Linked DNA regions of Labrys monachus. Each later gene encodes a partner of the first gene's protein in a complex. Links are inferred from orthologs where the notes say so. Each region holds a gene or a part of one and is shown in the gene's direction. Other genes may lie near its edges. The genes, in order: accD, accB and J3R73_RS30295.

Region 1 (3,969 bases):
TCGGGCGAGTTGAGCGGCACCTCGATGATGCGGATGCCGGCGGCGACGATGGCCTCGGCGACCGCCTCGACTTCGTCGGGCTTCACGCCGCGCAGGATGGCGATCAGCGGCATGCCGGCGAGTGCGGCGTCGAGGGTGAGGCTCATCGGTGGAAAACTCCCTGGCGGGTGCAGGCGGACGGGTGGATGCCCGGCCACGGTTCGAAATGGATCGGTCCGGGCATGCCTCAACGCGCCGCGGCGATGGCGGCGAGGCCGGACAGGAAGGCGCGCTCGGGCGTGAAGATCTCGATCGCGGCGCCGCGGGCGCGCAGGGCGGCGACGTAGCGCTGGGCGATCACGCCATCGGCCACCAGCGTCACCCTGTGCTCCCCGCCATAGCGCCGGAAGGCGCCCTCGATCTCCGAGCCGATGAGGAGGCCGGACAGGAACGGGCCCACCTTCTCCCCCGTCATCGCGCCGTCGAGCACGCGGGCGCGGGCCTGGAACAGCCGGTTGAGAAGGCCGCTTTCGTTCTGCGCCGCTTCGAGCCCCTCGTCGAAGCCGGTGAGGTCCTCCGGCTCGGCGGCCAGGCGTGCCAGCAGGCTCTCATGGCGGTAGAGCGCATAGCTCTCGCCGGTCATGAAGCTGGCGAAATCGGTGATGGCGCCCCCCTCGACCCGCGCCCATTTCGAATGGGTGCCGGGGAGGCAGACGAGGCCGTCGACGACGTCGGTACCGAAGATCAGCGTCTCCTCGCCCCGCATCACGTCCGGACCCGACGGACCGCGCGCGATCACGCCCGGCACGATGGAAATGCGCTCGCTCACGGCGAGGACGGCGTCGGCCAAGCTCTTCGGCGAGGCCGGGCAGGGGGCATAGGCGGCCTCCGCCCAGCCATTGCGCGAGCCGACCATGCCCGCCATCAGCACCGGCGCATCCGGATCGAGCGCCATCCAGGCGCCGCAATGGCGCTGGAGGACGTCGCCAAATCCGCCCGGCGGCACGTTCGCCATGCCGTCCTCGGCGACCACGCGGTCGATCACCTTGCCGGCTGCGTCGAGCCGGAAGGCACGAAACCGGCTCGTGCCCCAGTCGACCGCGATGAACGCCACGCCCATCTCAGACCCAGCCGCCGTCGACGATGATCTGCTGGCTGGTCATGCCCGAGGCCTGGTCGGATGCCAGGAACAGCACCGCCTTGGCGATCTCCTCCGGCAGGATCTTGCGCTTGAGCGCCTGGTTGCGGAAGATCGCCTCCTCGCCGGCCTGGTCGACCCACAGCGCGATCTGGCGCTCGGTCATGATCCAGCCGGGGAGCACGCAATTGACGCGGATATTGTCCTTGCCGAACTGCTTGGCGAGCAGGCGCGTGAAGCCGTAGGCCGCCGATTTCAGGGTGGCATAGACGGTAAGGTCTTCCGAGCCCATCAGCCATGAGCAGGAGCCGAAATTCACGATGGCGCCGCCGCCGGCCTCGATCATGGCGGGGATCACCGCCTGGGCCGCGAAGAAGGCGTGCTTGAGGTTGATGGCGACGCGATCGTCGAAATAGTCCGGCGTGACCTCGAAGAATTTGTGGCGCTGGTCATGCGCCGCATTGTTGACGAGGACGGTGATGGTACCGAGCTTGGCGGTGATGTCGGCGATCGCGGCCTTGAGGGCCTCGATGTCGGTGACGTCGGCCTTCTCGAAATGAACGGTGCCGCCCGCCTTGTTCAGTTCCTCGGCCAGCGCCTGCGAGGGCCCTTCGGCAATGTCGACGAAGCCGACCTTGGCGCCCTGTTCGGCGAACAGCCGCACCGTCGCGGCGCCGATCCCCTGGCCGCCGCCGGTGACGAGGACGGTCCGCCCCTTGAGATCCGGATATATGGCATTCGCCATCTTCAACTCCCGAGTGTTTCCTACAGATTTCTGGCCGAATTCGTCCTACATATCGCGCGTCCGGCCCGCGCGTCCAGCCCGCTGACAAAAGGGCCGGGAAGGACTACATACGGCGCCATGGCCCTGTGCCGCCAGCCCCGAGCGGGGCGCCGGCGCCCTGTTTCGAGGTTTTGCATGAACTGGATCGCTAACGTCGTTCCGCCGCGGATCAAGGATTTCTTCTCGCGTCGCGACACGCCGGAAAATCTCTGGATCAAATGTCCGGAGACCGGGCAGATGGTGTTCCACAAGGACCTGGAACAGAACAATTACGTCATCCCGACCTCGAACTACCACATGCGGATGACGGCGACGCAGCGCCTCACCATGATATTCGACGAGGGAAAATGGGAGGACATCGCCCTGCCGGAGGTGGTGGTCGACCCGTTGAAGTTCCGCGACGAGAAGCGCTACACCGACCGCTTGCGCGATGCGCGCCTCAAGACCGGCATGCAGGATGCCATCAAGCTCGGCGTCGGCGCCATGGACGGCGTGCCGGTGGCCGTCGCCGTCCAGGACTTCGACTTCATGGGCGGCTCGCTCGGCATGGCCGCCGGCGAGGCGGTGGTGAAGGGCCTCCTCACCGCCGTCGAACGCGGCCTGCCCTTCATCATGTTCGCGGCCTCCGGCGGCGCCCGCATGCAGGAAGGCATCCTGTCGCTGATGCAGATGCCGCGCACCACCGTGGCGATCCAGCGCCTGCGCGAAGCCAGGAAACCCTATATCGTCGTGCTGACCAATCCGACCACGGGCGGCGTCACCGCCTCCTACGCCATGCTTGGGGACGTGCAGATCGCCGAGCCCGGCGCGCTGATCGGCTTCGCCGGCCCGCGCGTGATCGAGCAGACCATCCGCGAGAAGCTGCCGGAGGGCTTCCAGCGCTCCGAATATCTCAGGGAGCACGGCATGGTCGACATGGTCGTCCACCGCAACGAGCTGAAGCCCACTTTGGCCAGGCTGTGCCGCCTCATGACCAGGGCCCCGGCGAGCGAGGCGGCATAGCCGTCCTCCGCCGCCGCCCGCCGTCTCCCGTTCATCCCGCCGAAGCCAAGCCCCATGATGCAGTCGGACGCCTTCATCGCGCGCTTCATGGCGTTGCACCCCAAGAAGATCGATCTCTCCCTGGAGCGGATCGAGCGCCTCCTGGCGCAGCTCGGCCATCCCGAACGCCGGGTGCCGCCGGTCGTCCATGTCGCGGGGACCAACGGCAAGGGGTCGACGGTCGCCTTCATGCGCGCCGCGCTGGAGGCGGCCGGCTATGGCGTGCATGCCTATACCTCGCCGCATCTGGTGCATTTCCACGAGCGCATCCGCCTCGGCGGCCATCTCGTCGGCGAGGAGGCGCTGGTCGATGCGTTCGAGACCTGCGAACGGGTCAATGACGGCGCGCCCATCACCTTCTTCGAGATCACCACGGCGGCGGCCTTCAAGCTCTTCGCCGACCACCCGGCCGACGTCCTGCTCCTCGAGGTCGGGCTCGGCGGCCGCATGGACACCACCAACGTCATCGACCGCCCGCTCGTCACCGTCATCGCCTCGATCTCGCAGGACCATGCCGATTTCCTCGGCACCGACCTGGCGGGCATCGCGCGGGAGAAGGCCGGCATCCTGAAGCGCGGGGTGCCCGGCGTCCTCTATCCGCAGGTCGACGAGGTCCGGGCCGAGATCGAGCGGGTCGCCGCCCGGGTGGGGGCGCCGCTGGTCATCGGCGGTCAGGATTTCGACGTGCACGAGGAGAATGGCCGCCTCGTCTACCAGGACGAGGACGGCCTGCTCGACCTGCCGCTGCCGCGCCTGGCCGGCCGGCACCAGCACCGCAATGCGGGCCTCGCCATCGCCGCCCTGCGCAGCCAGCACCGCCTCGTCCTGGAGGACAGGCATTTCGAGCGGGCGATGCAGGCGGTGGAGTGGCCGGCGCGCCTGCAGCGCCTCAACCAGGGCGCCATCCCGGCCCTGCTGCCGCCGGGCTCGGAGATCTGGCTCGACGGCGGACACAATGTCGACGGTGGCCGCGTGCTCGCCGAGGCTCTGGCCGAGCTCGAGGAGCGCACGGCGCGGCCGCTGGTGC
Region 2 (3,742 bases), 3.0 Mb from region 1 along the record:
TTCGCCTCACCTTGAACACGATGCCGTGAGAAGGCAGGAGCAGGACGGACCGATTGATTGACCGTCTTGCCGGCGCATTCTATCCACCCCGCTGAGCGGCAGGGCGCTCGCCATCTTTTGGAGACAGGCATGTTCTTGAAGCGACTTCTGACCGGTCTGGCGCTCGTCCTATGCGTCGCCGCGGTGACGCCGGCCGCCCATGCCGACGAGCAGATGACCCGTCCGGCCGTGGAAGCGATCGTCAAGGACTATCTGATGAAGCATCCCGAGGTCATCACCGATGCCCTCAACGCGATGCAGGCCAGGCAGGAAGCCGACGCCGCCGACCGCCAGAAGAAGTCCGTCGCCGACAACCAGAATGCCATTCTCAACGCACCGCAGAATGCCGTCGTCGGCAATCCGCAGGGCGACGTCACCGTGGTCGAGTTCTTCGATTACAATTGCGGCTACTGCAAGCGCGGCCTCGCCGACATGGTGAAGCTCCTGCAGACCGACAAGAAGCTCAAGGTCGTCCTGCGCGACTATCCGATCCTGACACCCGGCTCGATCGAAGCCGCCGACGTGGCGCTGGCCGTCAAGAACCAGCTCCAGGGCGACAAGTTCTTCGCCTTCCACCAGGCGCTCCTGGGTTCGCGCGGCGCAGTCGGCAAGGACCGCGCGCTCGAGGTCGCCCAGAGCGTCGGCGTCGACATGAAGAAGCTGCAGGCCGACATGCAGGACCCCGCCTTGCGCAAGGACCTCGCCGGCAACCTGCAGCTCGGCGAGACGCTGGGCATCAACGGCACCCCCTCCTATGTCATCGGCAACGAGATCGTTCCGGGTGCGATCGGCTATGATGCGCTGAAGGACAAGATCGATGCCGTGCGCAAATGCGGGCAGACGGTCTGCGGCTGACGGGAGGGGCGGCTGTCGGTTCGCCTCGCCCACGCGGGCCGTGGATGATTTGCCGCCGGCTTTGCCTTCCGCATGACACCGCCCTATAAGGGGCAACCGAGAAGGCCCGGCGCTTCGCTGCATCGGGCTTTTGGCTTGTTATATCGTTCGATTGGAAAGCATGGCGCTCGTCTACGTTCTGAATGGCCCCAATCTCAATATGCTTGGCGTCCGGGAAACATCGGTCTACGGCACGATTGATCTGGCCGGCATCGAGAAGCTCGTGCATGCGCGCGCCGAGCGCCTCGGGATGACGGCTGAGTTCCGCCAGACCAACCACGAAGGCGTGCTGCTCGACTGGGTGCACGAATCCCACGCGCGGGGTGCGGTCGGCATGGTCATCAATCCGGGCGCGCTGACCCATACGTCGATCGCGCTTCACGACGCGATCAAGGCCATTAGCCTGCCGGTAATCGAATTGCATCTATCCAATGTCTTCGCGCGTGAAAGCTTCCGGCACCATTCCTGGGTTTCGCCTGCAGCCAAGGGCGTGATCTGTGGATTTGGCCCCAAGGGCTATGAACTTGCACTCGAAGCACTGGCTTCGAGCGTATCGGCTCAATAATGACGGGGCCTCTGCCCCTCGGAAACGCAAGGCATGACGATGTCGCGAACCAAGTCGGGGATTGATCCCGAGATTATCCGGGAACTCGCCAATCTCCTCACCGAGACGGATCTGACGGAAATCGAGGTGCAGCAGGCGGATTTGCGCATCCGCGTGGCCCGCCAGATCAATGTCACCGCGACGGTGCCGCTCGCGCCCGCCAGCGTGGCCGCTCCCGTCGCCGTGGCGCCGGCCGTGCCGGTCGCCGTCGATCCCGCCAACCATCCGGGCGTCCTGAAGTCCCCGATGGTGGGCACCGCCTATCTCGGCGCGGCACCGGGCGCCAAGCCGTTCATCGAGATCGGCTCCAAGGTCAACCAGGGTGACCGCGTGCTGATCGTCGAGGCCATGAAGACGTTCAACGACATCGTCGCCGCCCGATCGGGAACCGTTACCGCCTTGTTCATCGAGGACAAGCAGCCGGTCGAATACGGCCAGCCTCTGATGATCATCGAGTGACGCGGATGTTTGACAAGATCCTGATCGCGAATCGCGGCGAGATCGCCCTGCGCGTGCTGCGCGCCTGCAAGGAATTGGGAATCGCGACCGTCGCCGTCCATTCGACGGCCGATGCCGACGCCATGCACGTCAAGCTCGCCGACGAAAGCGTGTGCATCGGCCCGCCGCCGGCCCGCGAGAGCTATCTCAACATCCCCGCCCTGATCGCGGCCTGCGAGATCACCGGTGCGGAGGCTGTGCATCCCGGCTACGGCTTCCTGTCGGAGAACGCCCGCTTCGCCGATATTCTCGATCAGCACGGCATCACCTTCATCGGCCCCAAGGCCGAGCACATCCGCATGATGGGCGACAAGATCGAGGCCAAGCGCACCGCCAAGCGCCTGGGCATTCCCTGCGTGCCGGGCTCGGAAGGCGGGATCTCCAACGATATCGACGCGGCGCGCGTCGCCGCCGAAATCGGCTATCCCGTCCTGGTCAAGGCGGCGGCGGGCGGCGGTGGACGCGGCATGAAGGTGGCGCTCACCCCGGCCGATCTGTCCGACGCGCTGGCGACGGCGCGCGCCGAGGCCCTCGCCGCCTTCGGCGACGACGCCGTCTATCTGGAGAAATATCTGCAGAAGCCGCGCCACATCGAGATCCAGGTGCTCGGCGACGGCAAGGGCAACGCCATCCATCTCGGCGAGCGCGACTGCTCGCTGCAGCGCCGGCACCAGAAGGTGTGGGAGGAAGGGCCTTCGCCCGCTCTCAACGCGGCCCAGCGCACCCGAATCGGCGAGACCGTCGCCAAGGCCATGCGGGACCTCGGCTATGTCGGCGCCGGAACCATCGAGTTTCTCTATGAGAACGGCGAATTCTACTTCATCGAGATGAACACGCGCATCCAGGTGGAGCATCCGGTGACGGAGATGATCACCGGCATCGATCTCGTCAACGAGCAGATCAAGATCGCGGCGGGCTCACCGCTTTCCATCGCCCAGTCCGACGTGCAGATCGAAGGCCATGCCATCGAATGCCGCATCAACGCGGAGAACGCAGCGACCTTCCGCCCCTCTCCGGGGACCATCACCTATTATCATCCGCCCGGCGGTCTCGGCGTGCGGGTCGATTCGGCCGTCTACCAGGGCTACAGGATTCCGCCCTATTATGATTCGCTGATCGGCAAGCTCGTCGTGCATGGACGCACACGCACCGAATGCCTCATGCGGCTTCGCCGCGCCATCGACGAATTCGTGGTGGACGGCGTCGACACCACCCTGCCGCTGTTCCGCACGCTGGTGCGCAACCCCGACATGCAGAACGGCCTCTACGACATTCATTGGCTTGAGAACTTCCTCGAAGCTGGAGGCATGCGCGAAGGCGCGTGATGTCGCGTGTCGCGCGTGGCGGTGCCCCCCTTGGAGATCACGCCGCAGATCCTTCTCAGGGCCTATGCCTGCGGGCTCTTCCCGATGGCCGAAAGCGCCGACGATCCAGGTCTCTACTGGATCGAGCCCGAGGTCCGCGGCATCGTTCCCCTCGACGGCCTGATCGTCTCGCATCGTCTCGCCCGCACCATCCGGTCCGACCGATTCGAGATCGCGGTCGACCGGAACTTCGAGGCCGTGATCGACGCCTGCGCCGCGCCGGCCCCGGGGCGGCGCAGAACCTGGATCAACCGGCCCATTCGCCGCCTCTATGGCGAGCTCTTCGCCCTCGGCCACTGCCATACGGTCGAAGCCTATCGCGAGGGGCGACTGGTCGGCGGCC
Region 3 (3,814 bases), 260 kb from region 1 along the record:
GATTTTGCCGGCGGCCCCTCCAGGCCGCCGGTTTTGCGTCGGCGCCTGCCGGGCGTCCGCGCATTTGCGGCTTGCGCGCCTCGTCTGATTCATGCGCAATGTGGCGGGCTGGCCGGCGCCTTGCGCGTCCGGCGACACATGAGGGACCGAGGCGGGCGGCGGAGGCCGGCGCGGAACGGACAGGGGGCGATGCGATGCTGGCTCGTTTGCAGAACCTGGTGCGGGCCTTCACGCCGGGAAACCGGGCGCGGCCGCGCTACGTGTTCGACGAGACCGATCATCGCGTGGCGGCCGCCGGCCTCCTGGTCTATGCGATGAATGTCGACGGCGTGCAGAGCCCCGCCGAGAAGCTTCGCCTCGAAGCGCTGCTGCAGGAACGCTTCTCCCTGAATGCCGAGGAAACCCGCGCCTTGCTGGCCGCGGCCGGCGAGCGCAATCGCGACGTGCTCGATTTCAACGATTTCACCGGCGTGGTGAAGCGTGCCTATGACGCCGAGGGGCGCAAGCGCATCGTCGAGATGATGTGGGAGATCGCCTTCGCGGACCGGGCCCTGCACGAGTTCGAGGACAATCTGGTCTGGCGCGTCGCCGAGACGCTGGGCGTGTCCGTCCAGGACCGCATCGCGGTCCGCGGCAAGGTCGCCGCGCGCAACGACGTCGCCCTGCCGGAGGCGAGCGAATGAGCCGGCCGGTCGCGCTGGTGACGGGCGCTTCCAGCGGCATCGGCGAGCAGATCGCCCGCCTGCTTGCCGAACAGGGCGAGGACCTCGTGCTGGTGGCCCGCTCGCAGCCCGAACTGGCGCGGGTCCAGGGCGATATCGCCGCGGCGACCGGGCGTTTCGTCGCCGTCCTGCCCCTCGATCTCGAGCGACCGGACGCGGCGGATGCGATCGCCGCGGCGCTGCGCTCGCAGGCGCTGAAGGTGCGCCACCTCGTCAACAATGCGGGCTTCGGCCTCGCCGGCGACATGGGCGACCTGCCCGCCGGGCGCCAACTCGGCATGGTCGACCTCAATTGTCGCGCGCTCCTGGCGCTCACCCTGGCTTTCCTGCCGGAGATCCGCGCCAACCGGGGCGGCATCCTCAACGTCGCCTCGGTAGCCGGCTTCACGCCGGGGCCGGGCCTCGCCGTCTATTACGCGACCAAGGCCTTCGTGGTCTCGCTGACGCGGGCGCTCGGCTATGAGGAGCGGGGCAACGACATCAGGGTCTGCGCGCTCTGCCCGGGGCCGGTGGCGACGAATTTCGGCGCGCGGGCCGGTTTCGGCGGCTCCCGCGCCATGGCGCTGGCGGGCCAGCTTTCGGCGCGTGACGTCGCCCATCTCGGCCTCGCCGGCTATTATGCCGGCCGGCGGGTGGTGGTGCCCGGCCTGGTCACCCGGCTGATGATCGCCGTCCTCGCCGTCGTGCCGACGCGCTTCGTCCTGCCTGTTCTCGCCGCCGCCCAGCGCCAGCGGCGAAACTGACGGCGGACGCCATCCGTCGGGCTGCGGGCGGGGGCCGGCTCCAAAAGCGTTCCTTGACTTCCCCCGCGTGAAACCCCAGTTTCCGGCTCCCTTTGGTCGCCTCGCGGAGCCCCATGCGCAGCTATCTCGATTTCGAAAAACCCGTCGCCGAGCTCGAGGCGAAGGTTGAGGAACTCCGTGCGATCGCTGAATCGGGGGATGCTGTGGCGATCGGCGACGAGATCCAGCGCCTGGAGGTCAAGGCGAACCAGGCGCTGCGCGATCTCTATGCCCAGTTGACGCCGTGGCAGAAGACGATGGTGGCGCGCCACCCGGAAAGGCCGCACACCACCGATTTCGTCAAGGCGCTGGTCGAGGATTTCACTCCGCTGGCGGGTGACCGGAAATTCGGCGAGGACGAGGCCATCATCGGCGGGTTCGGCCGTTTCCGGGGCGAATCCGTCTGCATCATCGGGCATGAGAAGGGATCGGACACCGAAAGCCGCATCCGCCACAATTTCGGCATGGCGAGGCCCGAGGGCTATCGCAAGGCCGTGCGGCTGATGGAACTGGCTGATCGCTTCGAGCTGCCGGTGCTGTCCTTCGTCGACACGGCCGGGGCCTATCCGGGCATCGGCGCGGAAGAACGGGGCCAGGCCGAGGCCATCGCCCGCTCCACCGATGCGTGCCTGGCGCTCGGCGTGCCGAACGTCGCCATCGTCATCGGCGAGGGCGGATCGGGCGGGGCGATCGCCGTCGCTGCCGCCAACCGCGTGCTGATGCTGGAACATTCGGTCTATTCGGTGATCTCGCCCGAGGGGGCGGCGTCCATCCTGTGGCGCGAGCCGTCCAAGGCGCAGGACGCGGCCAACAACATGAAGATCACTGCGCAGGACCTCCTCAAATTCGGCGTCATCGACGCCATCATTCCGGAGCCGACGGGCGGTGCCCACCGCACGCCCGAAAAGGCGATCGAGACGACGGGCGATTTCATCCAGAACGCGCTCAAGGACCTCGCGGGCCTGTCACGCGATGCGGTGAAGCGAGCCCGCCAGGACAAATTCCTGATGATCGGCCGCAGCCTGTAGCCGCGGCCGCCCGCATCCGCGCCGAAAATGTCGGAAAAAAGGCACTAGGTGTTTTCGCCGGAATCAGGCATTGTCGCCTTAACGCCCTGTTTACCGTGCTGCGTAACCAGTATGAACCCGCCGCTTGCGGCAAAGGTCCATTACCGCTAAGTTTTTGCAATCTCTGGAAGTGTCTTTGCACGGGCTCGCTAACTCATGACGGCTCACCTCACGCTGATGCGCAAGATCGCCCTCGCGGCCGGTATCATGCTGCTGGCTGCAAGCTGTTCCCAAAACGGGGCAAGCCTGCGTTCGACGACGCCGATTCCGGAGGCCCTGCGTGCCGATATGGCCGCCAAGGACATGCCGCGCAGCGCCCCCATCCTGGTCCGGGTCTACAAGAAGGAATCGGAGCTCGAGCTGTGGAAGCAGACATCGAGCGGCCATTTCGCGCTGCTGAAGACCTATCCGATCTGCCGCTGGTCCGGCCAGCTCGGCCCCAAGAAGAACGAGGGTGACCGCCAGGTTCCCGAGGGCTTCTATTCGGTGGGCCAGAGCCAGCTGAATCCGAATTCGAATTATTACCTCTCGTTCGACGTCGGCTATCCCAACAATTTCGATCGCCAGCTTGGCCGCGCCGGCGGCAACATCATGGTGCATGGCTCGTGCTCCTCGCGCGGCTGCTTCGCCATGACCGACGGCCAGATGGCCGAGCTCTATTCCGTCGCCCGCGAGGCGCTGCAGGGCGGCCAGCCGGCGTTCCAGCTGCAATCCTATCCGTTCCGCATGACGGCCGAGAACCTGGCGCAGGCGCGGCGCAACCCGAACATCGGATTCTGGCAGAACCTGAAGGAAGGGTCGGACAATTTCGAGGTCACCAAGCAGGCGGTGAAGGTCGACGTCTGCAAGGGCCGCTACGTCTTCAACGGCGAGAACGGCACGGCCTGCGGCCTTTCGCCCATCAGCCGCGACGTCGCGACGGCGGTGATCGAGAAGAAGAGGCACGACGACGCGGAGGTCGCCTCGCTGGTGAATTCGGGCACCAGGGCCGTCAGCTATATCTATGAGGATGGCGGCGCCAATCCGGCCTTCCTGGCGCGCGCCGTCGACCAGACCGCCGTTCCGGGCAAGGATCGGCCCTTCACCAGCGCTGCAGTGGTCGAAGTCGCTCTCAACGACAACGGCACGCCGGCGACCGAGGCCGATACCATGGCCGCCAAACGGATCACCTATTCGGCGGCCGAGGAGCTCCTGATGTCCGAGGCGGCGGTCGCCCGCCGTCCGCTCAAGGGCCCGGCCAACC

What was found.
Region 2: the proteins of accD (region 1) and accB are in contact, whole or in part, in a solved structure (PDB 8UXZ), measured with the Escherichia coli proteins. The link is inferred for Labrys monachus from one-to-one orthologs.
Region 3: the proteins of accD (region 1) and J3R73_RS30295 are in contact, whole or in part, in a solved structure (PDB 8UXZ), measured with the Escherichia coli proteins. The link is inferred for Labrys monachus from one-to-one orthologs.

What each region holds. Positions count from the first base shown.
Region 1 is NZ_JAUSVK010000001.1:6,379,083-6,383,051, reverse strand. The notes cover bases 1,025-3,969. They hold accD (acetyl-CoA carboxylase, carboxyltransferase subunit beta), read left to right. Parts: upstream 1,025-2,036; coding sequence 2,037-2,903; downstream 2,904-3,969. Other genes in these bases: J3R73_RS29060 (bifunctional folylpolyglutamate synthase/dihydrofolate synthase), read left to right, coding at 2,958-3,969; J3R73_RS29070 (SDR family NAD(P)-dependent oxidoreductase), read right to left, coding at 1,101-1,862; J3R73_RS29075 (2-dehydro-3-deoxygalactonokinase), read right to left, coding at 1,025-1,093. Also shown: J3R73_RS29080 (2-dehydro-3-deoxy-6-phosphogalactonate aldolase), read right to left, coding at 1-146; more of J3R73_RS29075, read right to left, coding at 227-1,024.
Region 2 is NZ_JAUSVK010000001.1:3,335,327-3,339,068, forward strand. Bases 549-3,266 are described here. They hold accB (acetyl-CoA carboxylase biotin carboxyl carrier protein), read left to right. Parts: upstream 549-1,537; coding sequence 1,538-1,996; downstream 1,997-3,266. Other genes in these bases: J3R73_RS15120 (DsbA family protein), read left to right, coding at 549-894; aroQ (type II 3-dehydroquinate dehydratase), read left to right, coding at 1,055-1,498; accC (acetyl-CoA carboxylase biotin carboxylase subunit), read left to right, coding at 2,002-3,266. Outside these bases: more of J3R73_RS15120, read left to right, coding at 130-548; more of accC, read left to right, coding at 3,267-3,360; aat (leucyl/phenylalanyl-tRNA--protein transferase), read left to right, coding at 3,367-3,742. UniProt on the Escherichia coli protein: This protein is a component of the acetyl coenzyme A carboxylase complex; first, biotin carboxylase catalyzes the carboxylation of the carrier protein and then the transcarboxylase transfers the carboxyl group to form malonyl-CoA.
Region 3 is NZ_JAUSVK010000001.1:6,637,806-6,641,619, forward strand. What follows is about bases 766-3,555. They hold J3R73_RS30295 (acetyl-CoA carboxylase carboxyltransferase subunit alpha), read left to right. Parts: upstream 766-1,578; coding sequence 1,579-2,532; downstream 2,533-3,555. Other genes in these bases: J3R73_RS30290 (SDR family NAD(P)-dependent oxidoreductase), read left to right, coding at 766-1,465; J3R73_RS30300 (L,D-transpeptidase family protein), read left to right, coding at 2,728-3,555. Also shown: J3R73_RS30285 (tellurite resistance TerB family protein), read left to right, coding at 195-683; more of J3R73_RS30290, read left to right, coding at 680-765; more of J3R73_RS30300, read left to right, coding at 3,556-3,814. UniProt on the Escherichia coli protein: Component of the acetyl coenzyme A carboxylase (ACC) complex. First, biotin carboxylase catalyzes the carboxylation of biotin on its carrier protein (BCCP) and then the CO(2) group is transferred by the carboxyltransferase to acetyl-CoA to form malonyl-CoA.